Regions from separate parts of the Flavobacterium sp. MEB061 genome, predicted to be linked through region 2. Evidence: riboswitches for the same ligand, from Rfam matches in the RefSeq annotation. Region 2 holds a riboswitch; each other region holds the start of a gene.
What was found. A riboswitch is a leader RNA that binds a small molecule or an ion and turns the genes downstream of it on or off. The one in region 2 is predicted to bind S-adenosylmethionine.

Region 1 (7,781 bases), on a different contig from region 2:
TATTTTTGGGCGGGGAAGCGAAGAAATTGAATTTGCAGAAAGTTTTGGAATCGAAACAGTTGTCATTCCTGGAATATCTTCCGTAGTTGCCGTTCCCGCAAGTCTGGGAATTTCAATTACAAAAAGAGGTGTTTCAGAAAGTTTTTGGGCTATTACAGGAACAACTTCTGATAGAAAATTATCTGCTGATGTTGCTTTGGCCGCTCAATCATCTGCAACAGTTGTTATTTTGATGGGAATGCACAAATTGCCTCAAATTATCGATTTGTTTCAAAAAGAAGACAAAGGAGATTTGCCTGTAGCAATCATCCAAAACGGAACAACCAAAGATGAAAAAGTGGGAGTTGGAACAGTAAATTCAATTTTAGAAATTGTAAAAGAGAAGAAACTAAGTTCACCAGCAATTATCGTTCTGGGAGAAGTTGTGAGAGAAAGCAATAAATTAAAAGGATTTTACGAAGAATTTCTATCAAAAGAAATAGTTAGATAAAGTTCCGTAGGAACGATCCATATTGTAGCGCCGGGTTTCAACCCGGGGAACGCGAGATTATGATTTTGGATTTCAATCTAATGATGCAAAGAATTAAATTTATTAGGTTAAAAACGACCGAATTTAATTCGATAAAATAAAAATCATCTAATTTTGATTGGATAAAATTAAATGAAATGGAACAGAACGAATTATATCCGATATTCTTAAAACTTCACAATCTAAATGTGTTGATTGTGGGCGGAGGAAATGTTGGACTAGAAAAGCTCTCTTTTTTATTAAAATCGAGTCCGAATGCAAATGTTGAGGTTGTAGCGCCGGATTTTCATTTAGAAATTAAAGTATTAGCCGAAAATCATCCTTCAATTAAATTGACGGAAGCCAAATTTAAAAAGAAAATGCTCAAAAAACGCCATATGGTAATCGCTTGTACCGATGATTTTGAAGTCAATAAAAGGGTTTACGAATTGTCGAGAAAGCGTTATTTGATTTGCAATATTGCCGATACACCAGATTTGTGTGATTATTATTTAGGCGGAATCGTAACGAAAGGAAACGTAAAAATTGCTATTTCGACCAACGGAAAATCGCCAACAACCGCTAAAAGGTTAAGAGAGTTTTTTGAAGAGGTAATTCCGGAAGATATCAACCAAATGGTAGAAAATCTTAATGAATATCGCAAAACCTTAAAAGGCGACTTTGAAGAAAAGGTAAAAAGAATGAATGAAATAACCAATTCATTAAAAAATAAAGAATAGAAAATTGCGCAAAGAAATCAATGACAAAAATCATTGGCAGTAGAATAAATTATTCGTTTCTTTGTATTATTAAGAATGATTATAAACAACAACCATAATGATTAAAACAGATATACTTATAATTGGAGCAGGACCAACAGGTTTATTTGCCGTTTTCGAGGCAGGATTATTAAAATTAAAATGTCATATTCTAGATGCTTTGCCACAAGCAGGAGGACAACTTTCAGAATTGTATCCAAAAAAGCCTATTTATGATATTCCTGGTTTCCCTGAAGTTTTAGCAGGAGATTTAATTGATAACTTACAAGAGCAAATTAAGCAGTTTGAGCCAGGTTATACATTAGGAGAACGCGCTGAAACTATTGAAAAACAAGAAGACGGAAGTTTTATCGTAACCTCAAATAAAGGAACTAAATTTCACGCGCCTGTTATTGCAATCGCTGGAGGTTTAGGAAGTTTTGAGCCTCGTAAACCACTTATAGAAGATATCGAGTTTTATGAAGATAAAGGAGTAAAATACTTCATCAAAAATCCGGAGAAATTCAGAGATAAGAGAGTTGTAATTGCCGGAGGAGGAGATTCAGCATTAGACTGGAGTATCTTTTTGGCCAATGTAGCTTCAGAAGTAACTTTAATTCACCGTAGAAATGAGTTTAGAGGAGCTCTTGATTCTGTAGAAAAAGTACAGGAATTAAAAACATCTGGGAAAATTAAATTAATTACGCCTGCAGAAGTAATCGGAATCAATGGTGCAGAGCACGTTGAATCGTTAGATATCGAAGAAAACGGAGCACACCGCAAAATTGAAACAGATTTCTTTATTCCACTTTTCGGATTAACGCCAAAATTAGGGCCAATCGCAGACTGGGGATTAGAAATCGAAAAAAATGCCATTAAAGTAAACAATGCATTAGATTATCAAACTAATATTCCGGGAATCTTCGCAATTGGAGACGTAAACACATACCCAGGGAAATTGAAATTGATTTTATGTGGTTTCCACGAAGCGACTTTAATGTGTCAGGCTGCATACGCAATTATCAATCCGGGTAAAAAATATGTATTAAAATATACAACAGTTTCTGGAGTAGACGGTTTCGACGGAACTCGTAAAGAAGCGCCGAAAGCAGTTGTGAAAGCTATAGTTTAGTTTTTAAGCTTCTAAGATACTAAGGTTCTGAGGTTCTAAGTTTTTTACTTAGCATCTCAGAACCTTTCTCGTTTACAGTCTTTTATGGAATATTAATTTCAAAACTTTCTATCTTAGTAACTCAGAATCTTAGAACCTTAAAAAAATGGCTTTCGACGAAAATAATGCGCAAAGAATCCGAAGGTTTCTACAACACAAAGAAGCTGACTTTTTCGAAAAGAAAATGTTTGGCGGACTTGTTTTTATGGTAGACAATAAAATGTGCTGCGGAACCCGACTTGACAAACAAACGGGAGAAAATCTTTTGCTTTGCAGAATTGATGATATTGCCTATACAGATGCAATAGAAAGAGACGATATAATACCAATGTCAAGCTCTGAAAGACCAATGAAAAACTATATTTTCGTCACAGAAAACGGCTGGCAAAGAAATAAGGATTTAGAGTTTTGGTTACAGCTTTGTTTAGATTTTAATCCGCTTGCAAAAGCAAGCAAGAAAAAATAAGTAAAAGGACGATTATTTATAATATTGACAAATCCCAGAAGGATGTTATATTTATAGAATTAAGGATATTTATGGAAGAAACCCCATCGGGTGACATATTAAATTATAATAATGAGGTATCGCTCCTCTGGAGCTTTGGTCAAACGGATAATTTTCGGCTATAAAATATTATGCTCCTCCGGAGCTTTTAATACAAGCAAAACACAAAGAAAAATTTTAAACTTAGAACCTCAGTCCCGAGGCTTCAGGATTGCAACTTAGAAACTTAAAAAAACATTTGCAAGTCGCAAGGCTATTTCATACCTTTGCACTGTTCTTAAAATTATTGAAAGTTATCACGAAAGGCGGAGGGAAAGACCCAATGAAACCTTAGCAACCCTTTATCATAAAGAAGGTGCTACATTCTACTTTTTACTAATTCATAGTATTAAAGATAGATAACACAAATACATAAAAGTATTTCTCAAAACTCTTCCTGACAACCATACAATATTATTTTACTGAATTCAGTATCATGAGCGAATCATTGACGCATTTTTTGCTGTCAATAGTTCCCGCTTTCGTCTTTATCTCTCCGTTTCACTGCGAGGATATCGACTCAATCGGGGCTAGTTAGCTTACAATAGTGAATTCTTGGAATTAATGTGAATCAAAACGCGTATCCTAACAGGTTTTCAAAGCCTATTAGGTATGTTTTAAATAATAGAATAAAAAAAGCTTAGTGTCTTAGCGTCTTCGTGGCAAAAGGCAAGCAGTCATGGCAATAACAATTCAGGAAGCAATAAAAAAAAATATCCTAATCCTTGATGGAGCAATGGGAACAATGCTGCAACGCTATAATTTCTCGGAAGAAGATTTTCGTGGAGAGCGTTTCAAAGATTTCCCCCATCCGTTAAAAGGAAACAACGATTTACTATCCATAACACAACCACAAGCGATCCGCGATGTTCACGCTGCCTATTTTGATGCAGGTGCTGACATTGTAGAAACCAATACTTTTTCAGGAACTACGATCGGTATGGCCGACTATTTCCTGGAAGATTTGGTTTATGAATTAAATTACGAATCGGCTAAAATTGCCCGAGAAGTAGCCGATGAATTCACCGCTAAAAATCCGGAGAAACCACGTTTTGTTGCCGGATCCATCGGACCAACAAACAGAACGGCAAGTATGTCGCCAGATGTAAACGATCCGGGTTACAGAGCCGTAACGTTTGATGATTTGCGTATTGCTTACAAACAACAAGTCGAAGCTTTAATGGATGGAGGATGCGATTTACTTTTGGTAGAAACTATTTTCGACACCTTAAATGCTAAAGCAGCACTTTTTGCAATCGAAGAAGTAAAAGACGAACGCAATTTGGATATTCCAATCATGGTTTCGGGAACAATTACCGATGCTTCAGGAAGAACACTTTCTGGTCAAACGGTTGAGGCGTTTTTGATTTCAGTATCACATATTCCGTTATTGAGTGTTGGGTTCAATTGTGCTTTAGGAGCCGATTTATTGAAGCCGTATTTAAAAGCATTATCTCAGCATACACAGTTTAACGTTTCGGCACATCCCAATGCAGGTTTGCCAAACGCTTTCGGACAATACGATGAAACGCCGGAACAAACTCAGGCGCTAATCAAAGAATATTTAGATGATAATTTAATCAATATAATTGGCGGTTGCTGCGGAACAACTCCGGATCATATTCGATTAATTGCTGAGGTTGCGAAGGGTTATAAGCCGAGAGTAGCGCCGATATTAGTCTAATTAATATAACTATGAGAATATTTATAATCGCATTAGCCTTTTTTTCTTTTTTTGCAATTGAGAAATTTTATGCACAAACTGCGGAAATACATTTTAAAAAAGGAAAAGAAAGCTATGAAAAAGAGGATTATATAAATGCTCTTATTGAATATAATAAAGCAATAGAGATTAATCCCAATTATTCGAGAGCATACTGTGGAATTGGAATTATAAAAGCAAAAAAAGAACAATATAAAGAAGCTATAATTGACTATAATAAGGCAATTGAACTTAATTCCAAATATATAAATGCTTATTTTAATAGAGGAATTGCGAAAAAATGTCTTAAGAATTACAGAGAAGCAATAAATGATTTAAATAAAGCTGTACAATTAAATAATGATGATTTAGACAATTTTCCTGATATGTATTATTCCGAAAGAGCTTCAGCTAAAACGGCGTTTAATGATTACAGTGGAGCGATAACTGATTATAATAAAGCAATTGAGTTTAGTAATAAAGATGCTGATTTATATTATAGCAGGGCAAGTGTAAAGTATAGTTCGAGTGATGCTATTGGATCAATGGCGGATTATGATAGAGCAATTGAACTTAATCCAGATTTTACCAACGCATATTATAATAGAGGTTTGATTAAATATGATAATTTAGATTATAAAGGAGCTATTAGTGATTTTAGTAAAGCAAGTGAATTGAGGCCTGACTTTTCGCGACCTTATTCTGCTAAAGGAGATGCATTTGCTAAATTGGAAAAATATGATGATGCAATTATTTATTATGATATAGCGATTAAACAAAGTCCGGATCGTCCAGAGTTTTACCATAATAGAGGGCTTAGTAAATTAAAATTAAATAAAAAAAATGAAGCCTGTTCTGATTTTAAAAAAGGAAAAGAATTAGGTGGAAAGTCTTCAGCTGAAGCGATAAAGGCAATTTGTAATTAAATATGTTACGGAACAAATAGATTATTATATAACAAATGTTGCGTGAGGGATAGAAGTGAAAAGCCCACAGCCTGACGAAGGAAGTGCGAGGACTTGTAGCGGATAGCCCGACCCTTGGGGCACGCCCAAAATAAGATTATTAAAAAACGAAATATACCTACAAGGTTTCGAAAACCTTGCAGGAAAGAAAAGAATAAAAAAAACTCAGAACCTTAGTCCCGAGGCTTCGGGATCAGGATCTTAGTAACTTAGAAAAAATGGCAGAAAAAAGAAGAGACCTTGTATTAGCAGGATTAGAACCGTTAATTATTACGCCCGAAAGTGTTTTTGTAAACGTTGGGGAACGTACGAATGTAACCGGTTCACGAAAATTCCTTCGCTTAATTAAGGAAGAGAAATATGACGAGGCGCTTGATATTGCAAGACAACAAGTAGAAGGTGGAGCACAAATCATCGATATTAATATGGATGAAGGAATGCTTGATGGTGTTCAGGCAATGACTAAATTTTTGAATTTAATTGCATCAGAACCGGATATTTCGAGAGTGCCGATTATGATCGACAGTTCGAAATGGGAAATCATCGAAGCGGGTCTAAAAGTAGTACAAGGAAAAAGTGTTGTAAATTCCATTTCATTGAAAGAAGGTGAAGAAGCCTTTATTCATCATGCCAAATTAATCAAACGTTACGGAGCGGCTGCGATTATTATGGCTTTTGACGAAGTAGGTCAGGCCGATAATTTTGACCGAAGAGTCGAGATTTGTCAGCGTTCGTATGATATTTTGGTTAATAAAGTTGATTTTCCTCCACAGGATATCATTTTCGATTTAAATATTTTCCCCGTTGCAACCGGAATGGAAGAACATCGCCTGAATGCTTTGGACTTTTTTAGAGGTACAAAATGGGTTAGAGATAACTTGCCTCATGCGCATATTAGCGGTGGAGTAAGTAACGTTTCGTTTTCTTTTAGAGGAAACGATCACGTTCGTGAAGCGATGCACTCGGTGTTTTTATACCACGCAATCAAGAACGGAATGACGATGGGAATTGTGAATCCGGAGATGCTTTCGATTTACGATGATATTCCGAAAGATTTATTAGAACACGTTGAAGACGTAATTCTGGACAGGCGTGACGATGCGACAGAACGACTTTTAGATTTTGCTGAGAACGTAAAAGGCGAAGTAAAATCAGATGAAAAAGCGATTCAGGAATGGCGTTTAGGAACGGTTCAGGAAAGAATTACACATTCATTAGTAAAAGGAGTTGATGCTTTTATTGAAGAAGATGTAGAAGAAGCCCGTTTGGCAGCAACCAAACCAATCGAAGTTATCGAAATCAATTTGATGACGGGAATGAATGTCGTAGGAGATTTATTCGGAAGCGGAAAAATGTTCTTGCCTCAGGTAGTAAAATCGGCACGTGTAATGAAAAAAGCGGTTGCATATTTATTGCCCTATATTGAAGCTAGTAAACAAGCCGGAGACAAACAAGGAAACGGGAAAATATTGATGGCAACCGTAAAAGGTGACGTTCACGATATTGGTAAAAACATTGTTTCGGTAGTTTTGGCTTGTAACAATTATGAGATTGTAGATCTTGGTGTTATGGTGCCTCCGGAAAAAATTATTGCTGCTGCAATTGAACACAATGTAGATATCATTGGTTTAAGCGGACTAATCACACCTTCGCTTGACGAAATGGTGTATCTGGCCAAAGAACTTGACAAACAAGATATTAAAATCCCGATTATGATTGGTGGAGCAACGACTTCGCGCGCGCATACCGCTGTGAAAATCGCTCCGCAATACAGAGAAACTGTAATTCACGTAAACGATGCTTCGCGCGCCGTGACAGTTGCAGGAAACCTGTTAGATCATAACCGTAAAATATATGCAAGCGATATTCGTGCAGAATACGATTCGTTTAGAGAAACGTTTTTAAATCGTTCAAGAGATAAAAACTTCTTGAGTATTGAAGATGCCCGTAAAAATAAAATGCAATTAGATTGGAGTGAATACACGCCGACAAAACCAAAATTTATTGGAAAACAAACCGTCGAGGTTGAACTAGATGTTTTGGTTCCGTATATCGACTGGACGCCATTTTTTCAAACTTGGGAATTGCATGGAAAATATCCTGCGATTTTAACAGATGAGGTTGTGGGTAAAG
Region 2 (7,781 bases):
ATCTGGATGAAGATTTAAAAAAGGATAATGATCCCGACAGAAGAACTTTGGATGAATATAATGCAACTACTGCCGAACCTGAAGATGATGATACCTATACAGAAGATGATGTAAATAGATAAATCTGTATATAAAAATCGGGATTTTATAAAAGTAATTTAAACCGCCGGGCAAAATCCTGCGGTTTTTATTTTGCTGATAACAATCTGTTATTTACGAAAATATGCTAATGTATTCTTAATCATTTCTTTTGCAAATAAGCGTTTTAAACTATTTTACTTAATTTTGCAGTAATCCAAATTATATCAAATGAAACGTTCCGGCACGGCAGATCTTCCTTTACATTATGGGCATGTTCCGTTGTGGCTTGTTGAACGAATGTCTAAACTTGGCTTTGCAATTGTAGAAACGATTGCTATGGAATTTTCTACTTCTGAAGTAATAAGTAAACTGAGTAATCCTTTTTGGTTTCAGAGTTTTGGTGCCGTAATGGGCATGGACTGGCATTCTTCGGGGATTACAACTTCTGTACTTGGAGCCTTAAAAAAATCAGTAAACCCGCATTCAAAAGAATTAGGAATATATATTTGCGGAGGCAAAGGCAAACATTCAATGCTAACGCCGCAGGAACTTTTATTTGTTGGCGAAAAAACAGGTCTTGACGGAAACAATCTTGCCAATTGCAGCAGACTAACCGCCAAAGTTGATAATACGGCCATTCAGGACGGATTTCAATTGTACCAGCACAATTTTATCGTTGATAATAAAGGACAATGGGCTGTTATTCAGCAAGGAATGAATCCTGACTCTCAAACTGCCAGAAGATATCATTGGCATTCGCAAGATTTAAAATCCTTTATAAATGAGCCGCATACCTTTATTTACGGCGAAAATCAAGGCACAATCTTAAATCTTACGGCTGAGGCGGCCACAAAATCCAGAGAAGGTATTTTAGAATTATCTAAAGAATCTCCAACAAGAATCATGAAAGAAATGCAGCATCTTTCTATGCCTGCACATCACGATGTGAGAATGGAAGATGTGAATATGAAAAGATTGGGCGCAATGTTGTGGGCAACCCACGAAAATAAACCGGAAGATTTTGAAGAATTATTGCTTTTAAAAGGAATGGGACCAAGAGCTTTACAATCGTTAGCATTGGTTAGTGAAATAATTTACGGCACTCCTACCCGATTTGAAGATCCGGCACGTTTTTCTTTCGCTCATGGCGGAAAAGACGGGCATCCGTTTCCTGTTCCTGTAAAAATTTATGATGAAACAATTGATACTTTGCAAAGGGCAATTAATCGTGCTAAAATTGGAAATAGTGACAAAATACAGGCAATTCAAAAATTATCAGAGATTTCAAGAAAAGCCGAAGAAAGTTTTACACCCAATTCTAACTTTGATGCCCTGATTCAAAGAGAACGTGATGAATCGCACAAATATGGCGGAAGAACTATTTTTGGAGATGCCAAACCTCCAAAAAGCAAACCTTCAAACCCTAATAATCAATTGGAATTATTTTAAACTGATAACAGGTTTTAGCAAAAAAAAAACTCATTTCGGTAATGAAATGAGTTTTTAAATTTTATTAAAAAGCACATTTATATTACCCGAGCTCAAACCATTTTTGTACCTCTTTTTCAATATCTTCTCCAATTATAACATTCTCAAATTCATTAGAAGAACTATTGTATTTATAATCTTTTTGCCATTCCTGATAATTTTGCGCAACTTGCTGTATAGCATCACAAATAAACAAAAGTTCTTCATTTGTCATGATTGGATGCAGGGATAAACGAACCCATCCCGGTTTATTGGTTTGATTTTTCTGAAGCAATTCGTTTGTAATTTCCTTTGATTTTTCTTCGTCAATAGCAAACAAATAATGCGCATACGTACTGGCGCAGGACCAGCCGCCACGAACCTGAATTCCGAAACGGTCATTTAAAAGTCTAACAACCAAATTGTAATGAATGTTTTCAATTATAAAAGAAACACAGCCAATTCTTTCGGTCGCAATATCTCCCAAAATAGATAAACCCGGAATTTTACTAAACGCTGCATAACAAAGATCAAGCAATTCTTTTTCTCTGTTTTTTATGTTTTCTACCTTCATCTGGTCTTTTAGTTCCAGAGCCAAAGCAGTTCTTATTACCTGCAAAAATCCTGGAGTTCCGCCATCTTCTTTTACTTCTATTATGTCACTATATTGATATCCTCCGGATGGATTTGTCCATTTTACGTTTCCTCCGCCCGGATTATCGGGAATGTTGCTTTTGTATAACTTTTCATTAAAAACCAAAACACCGCAGGTTCCGGGACCACCCAGGAATTTATGTGGAGAGAAGAAAATCGCATCCAATTGTTCTTCGGGGTCTTTTGGGTGCATATCAATTTTTACATAAGGTGCCGAAGCTGCAAAATCAACAAAACAAAAACCACCATTTTGATGCATGATTTTTGCCAATTCATGATAAGGCGTAATTATTCCGGATACATTTGAGCAAGCCGTAAAAGAGCCGATTTTTAGTTTTCGGTCTGCGTATTTTTTTATTTTTTCGGCAAGAATTTCAGGGTTTACCAAATTGTTCTCGTCGGCAGGTAAAATAACCACATCGGCATTGGTTTCATACCACGGAACCTGATTAGAATGATGCTCCATATGCGTAATAAAAACAACTGGTCTATCTGTTTTATCGATAGTTTCAGAATGCAATTTATTATCGGCAGTACGCAACCCCAGATAACGCTGTAATTTAGATAAAGCTGCTGTCATTCCGGTTCCTGTGGTAACCAAAACATCAGATTCATTAGCGTTAACGTGTTTTTTAATTACTGCTCTGGCATGCTGATAAGCATACGTCGAAGCTTTTCCGGTTTGACTTGAAAATGAATGCGTATTGGCAATCATCGGACCTATTTTATTGAGCATTATATCTTCAATCGGAATATATAATCTTCCGCTGGCAACCCAGTCAGCATATAATAAATTTTGTTTTCCGTAAATGGATTCAAAAATGTGATTTACTCCTATTGTATTTTCTCTAAATTTCGAAAAATACTTTTCTAATTGGCTTGTTTTTACTTGCTTCTCAATAACATTCATTTCCCTATCATTTTAAATTAACATATTTTATTTCTCGTTGAATCTTTGGAAGAATCCAAATTTTCGAAGTGATTTTTTAAGGTTTTGTAACCGATATATCGCAGTTGATTATTAGTGTTGCTTAATAAGATATTTTTCATAATAATTTGATTTAAAATTGAACATAAGTGTTCCCTGACCAATTTGAAATGGCCTAACGTAACGTCAATAAAGGGAAATAGACTGGAAAAAATTACCTGCCGTGCATTCGAAAAACTAAAGATTTATTTTCCTGAAATAGCAGATTGGTTTCTGTAAAATTGGCGTATAATAATAGCTCAGCTTTCATTTTAATAATAAAAAAATTTAATATTGATGAGCTTATTCAGATTTACTAAACGAAATCTTTCTTATCTGTCCGCCGTAGCGGAAGGATTTAGCACCTTATTTGGCAACAGGTTGCTAAGACATCATCGGGCCTATTCCCTCAGTCTTTCTGGATAAGTCATGTAGAAATTTTCTACTCTGCAAATATATATAAATTCTATCGAATTAATATAGTTAAAAATTGTTTTTTTTAATTTTTAACAATAAATAAAGTATTACGCATTGTAAGATCTCTTTTCTGAACAATAAACACTTCAAACAATTGACATAAATCATTTCTTTCTATAACTTATTATTTAGTTGAAATGAGCATCTTTGCATATCGAAAAATAAACTTATTTAATGATAAAAATTACACCCGAATTATCTTTTCCACTAAAAGATGTATTATTCTCATTTGCATTAGAATCTGAAGCGGCAGATGTTTTCGTTGGTCAAAATACGCTCATTACCGGAATCGGAAAAGTAAATGCAGCTTATGAATTAACCAAAGTTATTCAAAACAAAAAACCATCTTTAATCGTTAATCTTGGATCTGCAGGAAGCAATTCTTTTCAAAAAGGCGACATTATTTGCTGTACTAAATTTGTGCAAAGAGATATGGATGTGAGAGGTTTAGGGTTTGCGCAATATGAAACTCCGCTTTCTGATTTACCAGTGATTCTTAACTATGGTTTGGCAATGGATAACCTGCAAATAGGCATTTGTGGAACAGGTGATAGTTTTGAAATGGGTCATGCCACCAAAATCTACGACGTGGTAGATATGGAAGCTTACGCCCTTGCCATGATTGCCATGAAAGAAAATATTCCGTTTTTATGTCTAAAATATATTTCAGATGGTGCAGATGACAATGCCGCTGATGATTGGGTTATTCAGGTTCACAAAGCCGCCGCAGCTTTCGGAAACATTTTACAACTCAATAAAAAAAAGATTTAAAACACGAATTTCACGAATTTGCACGAATTTTTAATTAGTTAATCTTAAAACCAATTCGTGCAAATTCGTAAAAGCCATAATTTATTTTACTTGTAAACATTGCCAACGGTTTCAACCGTTGGGACATAATGCATTTTTATTATGCATGTCCCCCAAGGTTGAAACCTTGGGCTATATTGATCTCTCTTTCTTTCTTCTATCCTCTTGCCTCTATTCTCTTGCTTGTATTCTCTTTCCTCTATTCTCTATTCTCTTGCTTCTATCCTCTTCCTTCTTAATGCGATTTTTTCAAATATTCATCAAAAGCTTTATTTGGATCTGAAGTTGCGTATTCATTTTCCGGTTCTGGAATTACGTGAATCTTTGAATCTTTTAAGGATACAATGGCAGAACAAACATAGACCCCTATTTTTCCTTCGCTGTATTTAAAATCCAATAAAGTTAATTTAACCACTTCATTTATCGATACTTCATAGTAATTTCCGTGACGGATTATTTTAAAGTAGATTTCTTTTTTATCGACAATTTCAAATTGATTCGTTTGAATATTTTCGAAGATAAAATTGTTTTTGACGTCTTTTTCATTAAATCCCCACGCTCGAAACTGGACAAAACCATTTACAAAATCAATCGAAACATAATAGGCAGTTCCTTCTTCATCACACTCAATTACAAAGCCTGTTTTTCCCATTCCTTCAACCGCCAGTGTTCCTTCCCACACAAAATCATTGGATGGTTTTTCAAAACAAAAAACTTCATAACCGCTTCGGCATCCAAAACGCCATTTATTTTCATGTTCTAAAACAAAATTTGCAGATGGATTTCCTAAAATAGGCACCGGAATTGGTAAGTTCTTTTGCTCAATTGTTCTCTGATAAATCGTTTCCCAATGGTGATAGGTTTTTAATAAAAGTCTGCCGCTGGTATCAACATCTAATTGTTTTGGTGGCGGAATTACGCGATGTGTGTTGACATTTCCTCCCACAAAATAAAAATTGTAAATCAAAAAATAATCGCCCTCTTTTACAATTCTTGCGGCATAATTACCTTGTGGCATTAGCACATTATTATGAAAAGCATGATATTCTCCCTTAAAATCAGGAGAAAACCAATAGCGAACCTTAATATCTTCGCGAATCGAGCCCAATAAATAATGCATTCCTTTTATTTCGACTACACAAGGGCATTCCACATCATCATATACATACGGAACATGCAGCGGTTTTTGAAGCACAAAACCAGTCGCTTCTCTTTTTGCTACACCAATGCACCCTCTTCTGTAAGTTGGTCCAATGGCACTTCTGGCACAAATTAGCAAATAATCTTCGCCTTCAAATTCATACTTATACGGGTCTCTAAAACTAATCCATTCGCGGGGATTATTGGCCGAACTTTCATAATAAGGTGCCTGACTTTTTAAGGGAAGACCATATTCGTTTTCTTTCGTCCAGTGAATTAAATCCGGAGAAACTGCCCTTCCTACTTTTTGCATTATTCCTTTATCCTTGCGCTTTAATCCTGTATAATACATTTCGTAACCTTCTCCCGCTGTGTTTTTACTTACATGCATCGTCCACAACATGTCATCATCCCATTCTCCGGGATCTCCAACCCACAAAGCATTTTTTACTCTTTTCCAGGAAAGACCATCACGCGATACGGCATGTGCGATATAATCGTGATTAGGAATAATCAAATGAAATAAATGATGAAGTCCGTTTTCATCAATAAATACATCAACATCGCCTATTTCCCAACTGCTAAAACCTGAACCTGAATACATATTATTTTATTATTTTATAATGTTTTAATCCTTCTAAAATCCCTAAAGATGCTGAGCTTTTTGCCACAAAAATACTTTTGGTTGTTTCATAATGATCTAATTCCATACTTCTGTTTCCCACAATAATTCCTTTTATTTCACCTCTGAACATGTCGATATCATTTCCTGAATCGCCTGCCGCAATTACGTTAGACAAAGGAATTGCCCATTTACGGCATAAAAATTTAATTGCATTTCCTTTTGAAGCCCTTTTGGGAATAAAATCCAGAAACTGTCCGTGACTCGGAATAATGTTGATTTTATACCATCCCTTTCCTAAAGCTTTGACTAACTCTTCATGATCGTATTTTTCTTTATCATAATAATAGGAGATTTTAAACGGATTTTGAGCTTCATCTTCCTGGAGTTTCATCCACGGAATTTCTTTTAAACGATTTTCAATATCATCTCTTTTCCATCTTCCTGATAAAAAAGTCGCCCAGCCTTTATCTAAAATGTAATCCGTACCATTTGTATAATAAATTTCGGTTCCAACAGAGCAGATAATAAAATCCGGTAGCGGAAATTGTTCTTCATCAATCACTTTTTTAACAAGCGCCAAATTTCGTCCGGATGCCAGGGCAAAAGCCATTTTATTGGTGCGATTTACTAAATGCACTTTTAGTTCTTTTAAACCCGGATTATTTAATTTGGGTTCAATTAATGTTCCGTCAATATCCGAAACCAATAAGTTTTCAACTTTTCTTTTTAAACGTTCAATATTAATGTTTGGATAATGTCTGTTTTTAATTCCGGAACCAGATGAAAGCGTCAGATTCTCATTAATTAACTCAACATATTGGTTTACATGACTTAACCAACTGTAATGTTTTTGAATATTAATAGCTCCGTTATTCGAATAATATTTCCATTGATTTTCATCGGTTAATATATTTCGCACCGCTTTTTTAATTTCATTTACATCTAAAGGATCTACCAATATTCCGTTTTGACAGGTCGGTATAATTTCAGATGGCCCTCCGTTTTTGGTAACCACAACAGGCAAACCAGAACTGGCTGATTCTATTACGGTTAAACCGAAATTTTCGTGCAGCGTCAGATTGACAAATACACCTCTTTTTTCGGCCGCATAACGGTAAATAATCGAAACTTCATTTTCGACATCATGCTTTTTCGGAATTGCCATTTTTCCGTATAAATCGTACTTATCCATTAACAGCAGTAAATCTGTTAATACGTCTTTTTCTGATTCCGGCATTTGTGAAATATCTTTTCGGATACCTGCAAAAATAACCAGATTAGCGATGCTTTGCAGTTCTTTGTCTTTGCCGTAAACTTCAATAAGTGTATGAAGATTTTTATGGCGATCTGGCCTTGAAAGTGCCAAAATAAAAGGCTTGTGGGGATTTATAAGAAACTTAGAAATGGTTTCTGCAACCCAGTATTTTCTTTGTTCTTCTTCCATTTGCTTATCTAAATCCTGTTCGAGATGATAATAGGGAACAAATTTTCTGGTATCGATACCGGGAGAAATGGCGTGGTACTTGGCTAAATCAAAATTTTTATACGGTTTATAAGTTT
Region 3 (7,781 bases), on a different contig from region 2:
TTTCATTATTTTCACGTCTTAAAATAGCCAACTCCTGTAATAATTTATGAGATAAATCAAGTGCCAGAGGCATGTAGTTTTCAGTTTCGTTAGTTGCGTAACCAAACATCATTCCCTGATCTCCTGCACCTTGTTCTTCTGGCTTAGCTCTGTCTACACCTTGATTAATATCAGCAGATTGTTCGTGAATTGCTGATAAAATTCCACAAGAATTTGCCTCAAACATGTACTCGCTTTTTGTATATCCAATTTTACGGATTACTTCACGAGCGATTTGCTGCACATCAAGATAAGTATTCGATTTTACTTCTCCGGCCAAAATTACCTGACCAGTTGTAACTAAAGTCTCACATGCTACTTTTGAGTCAGGATCAAATGCTAAGAAGTTATCAATTAATGCATCCGAAATTTGATCTGCAACTTTGTCTGGATGCCCTTCACTAACAGATTCTGACGTAAATAAATAAGCCATAATAATTATTAAATTAAAATTAAGCGAGGAAAATAATTGCTGAAAAAGGCTAAAGGAGAATTCCTGCTTTAGCATTTTTTACTACTGAAATCAATCTTTCAGTATTCATAACGAACCGTTTCATTATGAAGAGGTTGCAATCAGTTCAAATTTTTCCTCTGTATTCGGGTGCAAAAGTACAAAACCATTTTGATTTGCAAATTAAAGTTGAACATTTTTTCTTTTTATAAGCAGAAATTTAACATAATATACTAATTTGATAGGGTAATGGAAAATAAATCAATTTTTGTTTGGTGGATTGAAAAAAAGTTCTCACATTTGCCAAACAAAACAAGAACAAAAATGAATTTAGTTATTAAAAATATGTGTTGCATGATGCCGGAAACTTCCGCAGAGTGCACTATTGTTTAGTATCTAAATCTAAAAATAACAATAAGACCTCTGCAAATCGCAGAGGTTTTTTTTTGATCAAATTTAATTAAACCATATAAGTGATGTAAGAAAATATAAGTGGAGTTTCAAAATAAAACTAAAATGAACTTATATCACTTATATGGTGAAAACAAAATAAAATGAATTCAGTAGTAAATAAAATGATGATGTGTTGTAAGATGTCGATGTGCGTCCAGACCTGCTATTGCCGAAAGTGAAAGATAAAATCTTTGTTATAGTTTCAACTATAAGCCCTTTTGGTAAGCCATCCGAAAGGGCTTTTTTTATTTCCAACAATTAAAATTAAAAATCATGAACACACTAGATATCAATACAATCGCATTTCAATACTTATTAAGAACAGATTCTCAAAAAAACAATAATGCTGAAGAAACCAATAAAGTTTTACAGTACAATCCGGAACAGTATATGAAAAGTCAAAAATCATTACTGTTTCAAATGTATGATCTTGAAGAAGAAGGAGATTTTGTTTAAATCTATTTCAATATCAAAAATCAAATTCAATGTCAATTTCAAAAAATAAAATTCAATTACAATATAAAATCTATTTAACAATATTTAAAAACTAAGAAATCATGAGCACACAAAAATTCGCAACAAACGCACTACACGCAGGACACGATGTAACTAAAAACGGAAGCACAAGAGCGGTGCCAATTTACCAAACATCGTCATACGTATTTAATAATGCTGATCATGCAGCCAACTTATTTGGCCTTGCCGAAGCCGGGTTTATTTACACCAGATTGAATAATCCAACAAATGATGTTCTGGAACAACGTTTAGCAGCGCTTGAGGGCGGAATTGCAGCCGTAGTTACAGCATCTGGAGCATCGGCAATTGCGACGACTTTCCTGACTTTGCTAAAAGCCGGAGATCATATTGTGGCTTCGAATAGTTTATACGGAGGAACTTATAATTTATTAAAAGTGACTTTGCCTCGTTTAGGAATTACAACCACATTTGTGGATCCTGCAAAAGCAGAAAACTTCACCAAAGCGGCAAAAGAAAATACAAGAGCTTTCTTCGTAGAATCGTTAGGAAATCCAAAATTGGATGTATTGGATTTGAAAGCAATTTCTGCGGAAGCCAAAAAATTTAAAGTGCCGTTTATTGTAGATAATACTGTCGCGACTTCTTATTTGTTAAAACCAATTGAACACGGAGCGAATATCGTAATTCACTCTTTAACTAAATATATTGCCGGAAACGGAACTTCATTAGGAGGAGCGATTATCGATGCCGGAACTTTTGACTGGTCTAACGGAAAATTCCCTGAATTTACAGAACCTTCTGCCGGATATCACGGATTAGTGTATCACGAAGCTTTAGGAAATGCTGCTTTTATTGCAAAAGCAAGAATTGAAGGATTACGTGATTTCGGATCTGCTTTGAGTCCATTTAATGCTTTCCAGATTATTCAGGGATTAGAAACATTGCCAATTCGAATTAAAAAACACAGCGAAAATGCTTTAGCTCTTGCCGAATGGTTAGAGAAACAAGATGAGGTGGTTTGGGTAAATTATCCGGGTTTGAAAAATAATAAATATTACGATTTAGCCAAACAATATCTTCCGGAAGGACAAAGCGGAATTATCACTTTTGGATTAAAAGGTGGTTTTGAAGCAGCCAAAAAAGTAGTAGATCAAACGAAATTATTCTCATTGCTGGCCAATATTGGTGATACAAAATCATTAATTATCCATCCGGCAAGTACAACGCACCAACAACTAACAGATGATGAACAACTTGAAACAGGAGTTTCAAAAGATTTGATCAGACTTTCTGTTGGAATTGAAGATATCGAAGATTTAATAGCCGACTTAAAAACGGTTTTTGCAAGTGTGACTCAGTCACAATACAGCATCAATAAAAATTAGGTTTTTTTGTTTTTTGTTTGAAAAATTGCCTTTAGCGAGTGAGTTTTTGCTAAAGGTGATTTTTTATGAGAAAAGCATTCAAGTATAAAGTTTTGAACCATATAAGTAGAGACGCACAGCAGTGCGTCTAAATTATAATCGTCGACACATTATATGAACTTATATAACTTATATGGTTTAATAAATTAAAATTAAAATTATGTCAAAGCTTAAAATAAATATTATCCTTTTCGGAATTGGAAATATCGGAAGCACTTTGATCAATCAGATAATTGAAAGTCAGGAATTTTTTCTGCAAAGTAAAAACATCGATTTTCATTTTCCGATAATCACCAATTCTACAGTTGCTTTTTTCGAGAAAGAAGGCGTTGGATATGCCTGGGAAACCAATTTTGTGCAATTGGCTGTTCCGTTTAAAGTAGAAGATATCATAGAATTTGCAAAAGAAAACGAATTTGAAAATTTGATTGCTGTTGATGCCACGGCGAGCGACGAATTGATAAGTCATTATAATACATTGATTCAAAACGGATTCAATATTGTAGCGGTAAATAAAAAGGCAAATACGCTTCCGCTTGATCTTTATAAAGAAATACGCGAAAATCTTAAAAAGTACGACAAAGAGTTTTTGTACGAAACATCGGTTGATACCGGATTTCCGGTTTTACAGACTTTGAGGGATTTGTATTATTCAGGAGAAAAAATAACAAGGATTCGGGGCGTTTTCTCAGATAATCTGAGTTATGTTTTTAACCGGTTTTCGAATGAAGAAACCACTTTTTCTTCTGTTTTAAAAGATGCCAGTTTATTAGGATTGATGCGTTCTACCTTTAAAGAAGATTTATCCGGAAATGATACAGCAAAAAAACTGCTCATTCTGACCAGAGAAATTGGAAAGGATTTTGAACTGTCGGATATTAAAATCAATTCGCTTATTAAAGAAGAGCATTTAGAGAAAAACGGAATTCTTAATAAAGAAGCGATTGACCGATATTTTAAAATTTCAAAAATCACCCAGGCCGATAATCATGTCTTAAGATACGTTGGTGAATTTGATGTAGAGAAAAACACATTGGAAGTAAAATTAGTTTCAGAATCTGCAGCATCGGCAATTGGACAATTAAAAGGTTCTGATACCATTTTTGAAATCTACACACAATCATATGCCGATGTTCCGATCGTAATTCAGAGTGCTTCGGCTTGTAAACAGGCAATTTCAAGAGGAATTATAACTGACATCTTAAAAGTTGCCGAAAAAATTAAAAATAAGGAAGCAGTTTGGCTTTAAAACCAAATTAAAAAATGCTTTGAAATGTTCTTTGATAAACTGATTTGTGGAAATATTAAGGTGTAAATCAATTATTTGTAAGTTTTTACTTCTGCTTTGTGTAACAAAAGTTTTGTAAGATGTTTTATATCGAAAAAAAGTACTTTTTTGTCGGATTTTCGTATTAATTTATTGTTTTTTATTTGCGTAATTAAAATAATATTGCCATATTTGTTAAACCCAAAAGCTACTGAATCAATGAACTTAAATGTCTATAAAATGTTTTGCGCCATTTCGGTTAAAACCGTTGGGAAGTCTTTTGCTTAAATTGTAAGAAAACAATAAAAACATATGCAAAAGCCTCCCGATAATTTTTTTGGAGGCTTTTTAATTTTATAAGAAAATGCAAGAATTTAAAACAATAAATAAATCACAGATGAATAAGTCCCTACAGATGAACCAAAAGTTCTCTGTCGCATTTATTTGCGTGCGCGTCTGTTGATACTAAAAGTATATATGAGTTTGAAAAACTTAAACCCTTTTGGTATCCCGATCCAAAAGGGTTTTTTTATTTCATTTGGCTTCTTAACAAAATAATAAACGAATAGTAAACATAATAACACAACAAACTAAAACTTAATATCATGAGTACATTAAACTACATCGCAAAAACATTTTCAACATTGAAAAACAGGACTAAAAGAAACAATCCGCCGCCGCCAAAGAATGAATTGATCCATCCAAGGTTCGGAATAACTGAAACAGATAAAAAAGAAGAGAAAAAAGAGCCAAACTCTTTATTGTTTTTGATGTACTCAAAAGAAAATGAAACGCTTTTTATCTAAATCGAAAAGCATCATAGAATAAGGGAAAACCTGCTTAATTTTACTGGGCAAATTGTTCGGTAAATTTTTGCGTACAATAGTTTTAGTTTGAATTATGTTTAAGAAATTGAGCAATCAGTTTCGATAAAATTTGTTTGTTTAAGAAATTAGTAGTTAATTTGCACCTTTAAGTTCAAAAACGTATTGAAATGTTATAAAGAAAGGACGAGGGATTAGACCCGATGAATCCTTAGCAACCCTTCGGTAAAGCGAAGAAGGTGCTGCATTCTACCACGCCAAACGTGGAAAGATAACAACAAGAATTTTTCTAGTTTCATACTAGTTTTTTCTTTCTAATATTTCCAGATACAAATCAATAATACAACAGATTTGAAATTGGAAAATATACCAAACCCCATTAGCATACAAAATTTCACCACCGAAAATGGTGCACTTTACCGTTCGTTACCTTTAAGTTTTACCGTTTTTGGTTTGCCATTACATAGCGCGCCTATTGTTTTGGTCAATCACGCCTTGACCGGAAATGCTCAGGTTACAGGCGAAAATGGCTGGTGGAATGATTTAATTGGCCAGGGAAAAACAATCGATACAAATAGATTCACCGTTTTGGCATTCAATGTTCCGGGTAATGGGACAGATACATTTTTGATCGAAAATTATCAGGATTTTACAACCAGAGATATTGCCAGAATTTTTCTTGAAGGACTTGATGCCCTAAATATAACTCAGGTTTATACAATCATTGGAGGTTCTGTTGGCGGTGGAATTGCCTGGGAAATGCTGGCATTAAAACCAAACATAACTCAAAACCTGATTCCAATTGCAACAGACTGGAAATCGACAGACTGGATGATTGCCAATTGCTTTTTACAGGAACAAATCCTGAACAATTCATCACGACCAATTGAAGATGCGAGAATTCATGCAATGTTGTGTTACAGATCTCCGGAATCATTCAAAGAAAAATTTCAACGTACGACAAACCCAAATCTTTCTGTTTTTAATATAGAAAGCTGGCTGGCGCATCACGGAGACAAATTGCAGAAAAGATACCAATTGGCTTCTTATAAATTAATGAACCAGTTGCTTAAAACCATAGATATAACTCGAAATAGTGAGAGTTTCGAAACCTTAATATCAAAAACAAATGCCACAATTCACATTATCGGAATTAATTCTGACTTGTTTTTTACGGCAAAAGAAAACAGAGAAACTTATCAGGAATTAAAAAAGTTCAAAGACAATGTTTTTTATAACGAAATAGATTCTGTTCACGGACATGACGCTTTTTTAATCGAGTACAAACAATTAGATCATTTACTTGCCGATATTTTTAAGGCAGAAACAATAGCAAAATAAAATGAAAGTATTAAAATTTGGAGGTAAATCATTATCAAACGGAGAAGGACTTAACAAAGTTGTCTCAATTATTTCAGATAAAGTAAATCAGGGCGAACAAATTGCCGTTGTAGTTTCTGCCCGCGGAAATGCTACAGATGAATTAGAATATATTTTAAAAATTGCTGCCAAAAACGGAAATTATAAACCATTATTCGAAAACTTTAAAATCTATCAAATTTCAGATTATCCACAAGTTGATTTATCTGAAGAGTTTACTATTTTAGAAAAACTTTTTGAAGGTGTAAGCTTAATTGGTGATTACAGCAATAAAATTAAAGATCAGATTTTGTCTAAAGGCGAATTGCTTTCGGCTAAATTATTGACTTCGATTTTAAAAGAAAAAGGAATTCCGGCCAATTTTGTTGATGCAAGAGAATTGCTGAAAACCGATTCTAAATTTGGTGATGCACAGCCTTTAGAACAGCTTTCGAAGAAAAATGTTGTCAATTATTTTAAAGAACATAACGGTTCGACTGTAAATATTGTAACCGGTTTTATTGGTTCAAACAACAATAACGACACCACAACCTTAGGAAGAAACGGAAGTAATTACACCGCTTCGTTAATTGCTAATTATTTGAATGCTGAAGAATTACAAAACTTTACACATGTTGACGGAATTTACACAGCAAATCCTGATTTGGTTGCAGATGCTAAAAAAATCGAATTTCTTTCATTTAACGAAGCAAACGAATTAGCCAATTTTGGAGCAACAATTCTGCACGCAAAAACGATTATTCCATTGTTGGAAAAAAATATTCCGCTTCGTATTTTAAATACATTCAATCACGAAAATCGCGGAACTTTAATCACTTCAGATTCTGCAAAAGAAGGAATCAAAACACTTTCGGTATTAGAGAATGTTTCTCTTGTAAATCTTGAAGGTCGCGGATTACTTGGAAAAGCCGGCGTTGATGCCCGAATTTTTAAAGTAATGGGCGATCACAACATCAGTGTAAGTATCATTTCGCAAGGTTCTTCAGAAAGAGGAATTGGGCTTGTAGTGGCGACTGATAAAGCAACAACCGCAATGGTTGAACTAGAAAAAGAGTTTGAAAACGACTTTTATTCTAAAGATGTAAACCAGATTACAGTAACAGACAACGTATCTGTAATTTCAATTATTGGTCAGGATTTAAGTACTTTCCATAAGCCTTACACGGCATTAATTAAAAATAAAATTGTTCCAATATTATTTAACAACACCGTTACGGGTAAAAACGTGAGTTTGGTTGTTAAAAAATCGGAGCTGAATAAAGCTTTAAACGTAATTCACGGTGAGATTTTTGGGGTTTCTAAAAAAATCAACATTGCCATTATTGGTCACGGTTTAGTAGGCGGAACTTTAATCAATCAGATTTTAGAATCAGCTGCAGCCATCGAAAAAAGAAAAGATGTTCGATTGAATGTTTTTGCAATTGCCAATTCTAAAAAATTACTTTTAAATAAAAATGGCGTAACTT

Region 1: another riboswitch for S-adenosylmethionine. It lies ahead of RT99_RS18215 (homocysteine S-methyltransferase family protein); the one in region 2 lies ahead of RT99_RS21650 (aminotransferase class V-fold PLP-dependent enzyme).
Region 3: another riboswitch for S-adenosylmethionine. It lies ahead of RT99_RS18130 (alpha/beta fold hydrolase); the one in region 2 lies ahead of RT99_RS21650 (aminotransferase class V-fold PLP-dependent enzyme).

Annotation. Positions count from the first base shown of each region.
Region 1 is NZ_JXQR01000045.1:125,971-133,751, forward strand. Features, by position in the region: gene cobA (uroporphyrinogen-III C-methyltransferase) at 1-490, shown strand, start outside; gene RT99_RS18200 (bifunctional precorrin-2 dehydrogenase/sirohydrochlorin ferrochelatase) at 667-1,248, shown strand; gene RT99_RS18205 (NAD(P)/FAD-dependent oxidoreductase) at 1,346-2,398, shown strand; gene RT99_RS18210 (TfoX/Sxy family protein) at 2,544-2,903, shown strand; SAM riboswitch class I at 3,233-3,347, shown strand; gene RT99_RS18215 (homocysteine S-methyltransferase family protein) at 3,661-4,665, shown strand; gene RT99_RS18220 (tetratricopeptide repeat protein) at 4,677-5,609, shown strand; gene metH (methionine synthase) at 5,867-7,781, shown strand, end outside.
Region 2 is NZ_JXQR01000074.1:109,118-116,898, reverse strand. Features, by position in the region: gene RT99_RS21660 (hypothetical protein) at 1-122, shown strand, start outside; gene RT99_RS21655 (DUF763 domain-containing protein) at 310-1,530, shown strand; gene RT99_RS21650 (aminotransferase class V-fold PLP-dependent enzyme) at 1,613-3,112, opposite strand; SAM riboswitch class I at 3,499-3,598, opposite strand; gene RT99_RS21645 (nucleosidase) at 3,821-4,417, shown strand; gene RT99_RS21640 (glycosyl hydrolase family 32) at 4,692-6,200, opposite strand; gene RT99_RS21635 (HAD-IIB family hydrolase) at 6,202-7,781, opposite strand, start outside.
Region 3 is NZ_JXQR01000045.1:105,569-113,349, forward strand. Features, by position in the region: gene metK (methionine adenosyltransferase) at 1-472, opposite strand, end outside; gene RT99_RS18110 (hypothetical protein) at 1,217-1,399, shown strand; gene RT99_RS18115 (O-acetylhomoserine aminocarboxypropyltransferase/cysteine synthase family protein) at 1,501-2,805, shown strand; gene RT99_RS18120 (aspartate kinase) at 3,005-4,093, shown strand; gene RT99_RS18125 (hypothetical protein) at 4,717-4,917, shown strand; SAM riboswitch class I at 5,106-5,213, shown strand; gene RT99_RS18130 (alpha/beta fold hydrolase) at 5,293-6,276, shown strand; gene thrA (bifunctional aspartate kinase/homoserine dehydrogenase I) at 6,278-7,781, shown strand, end outside.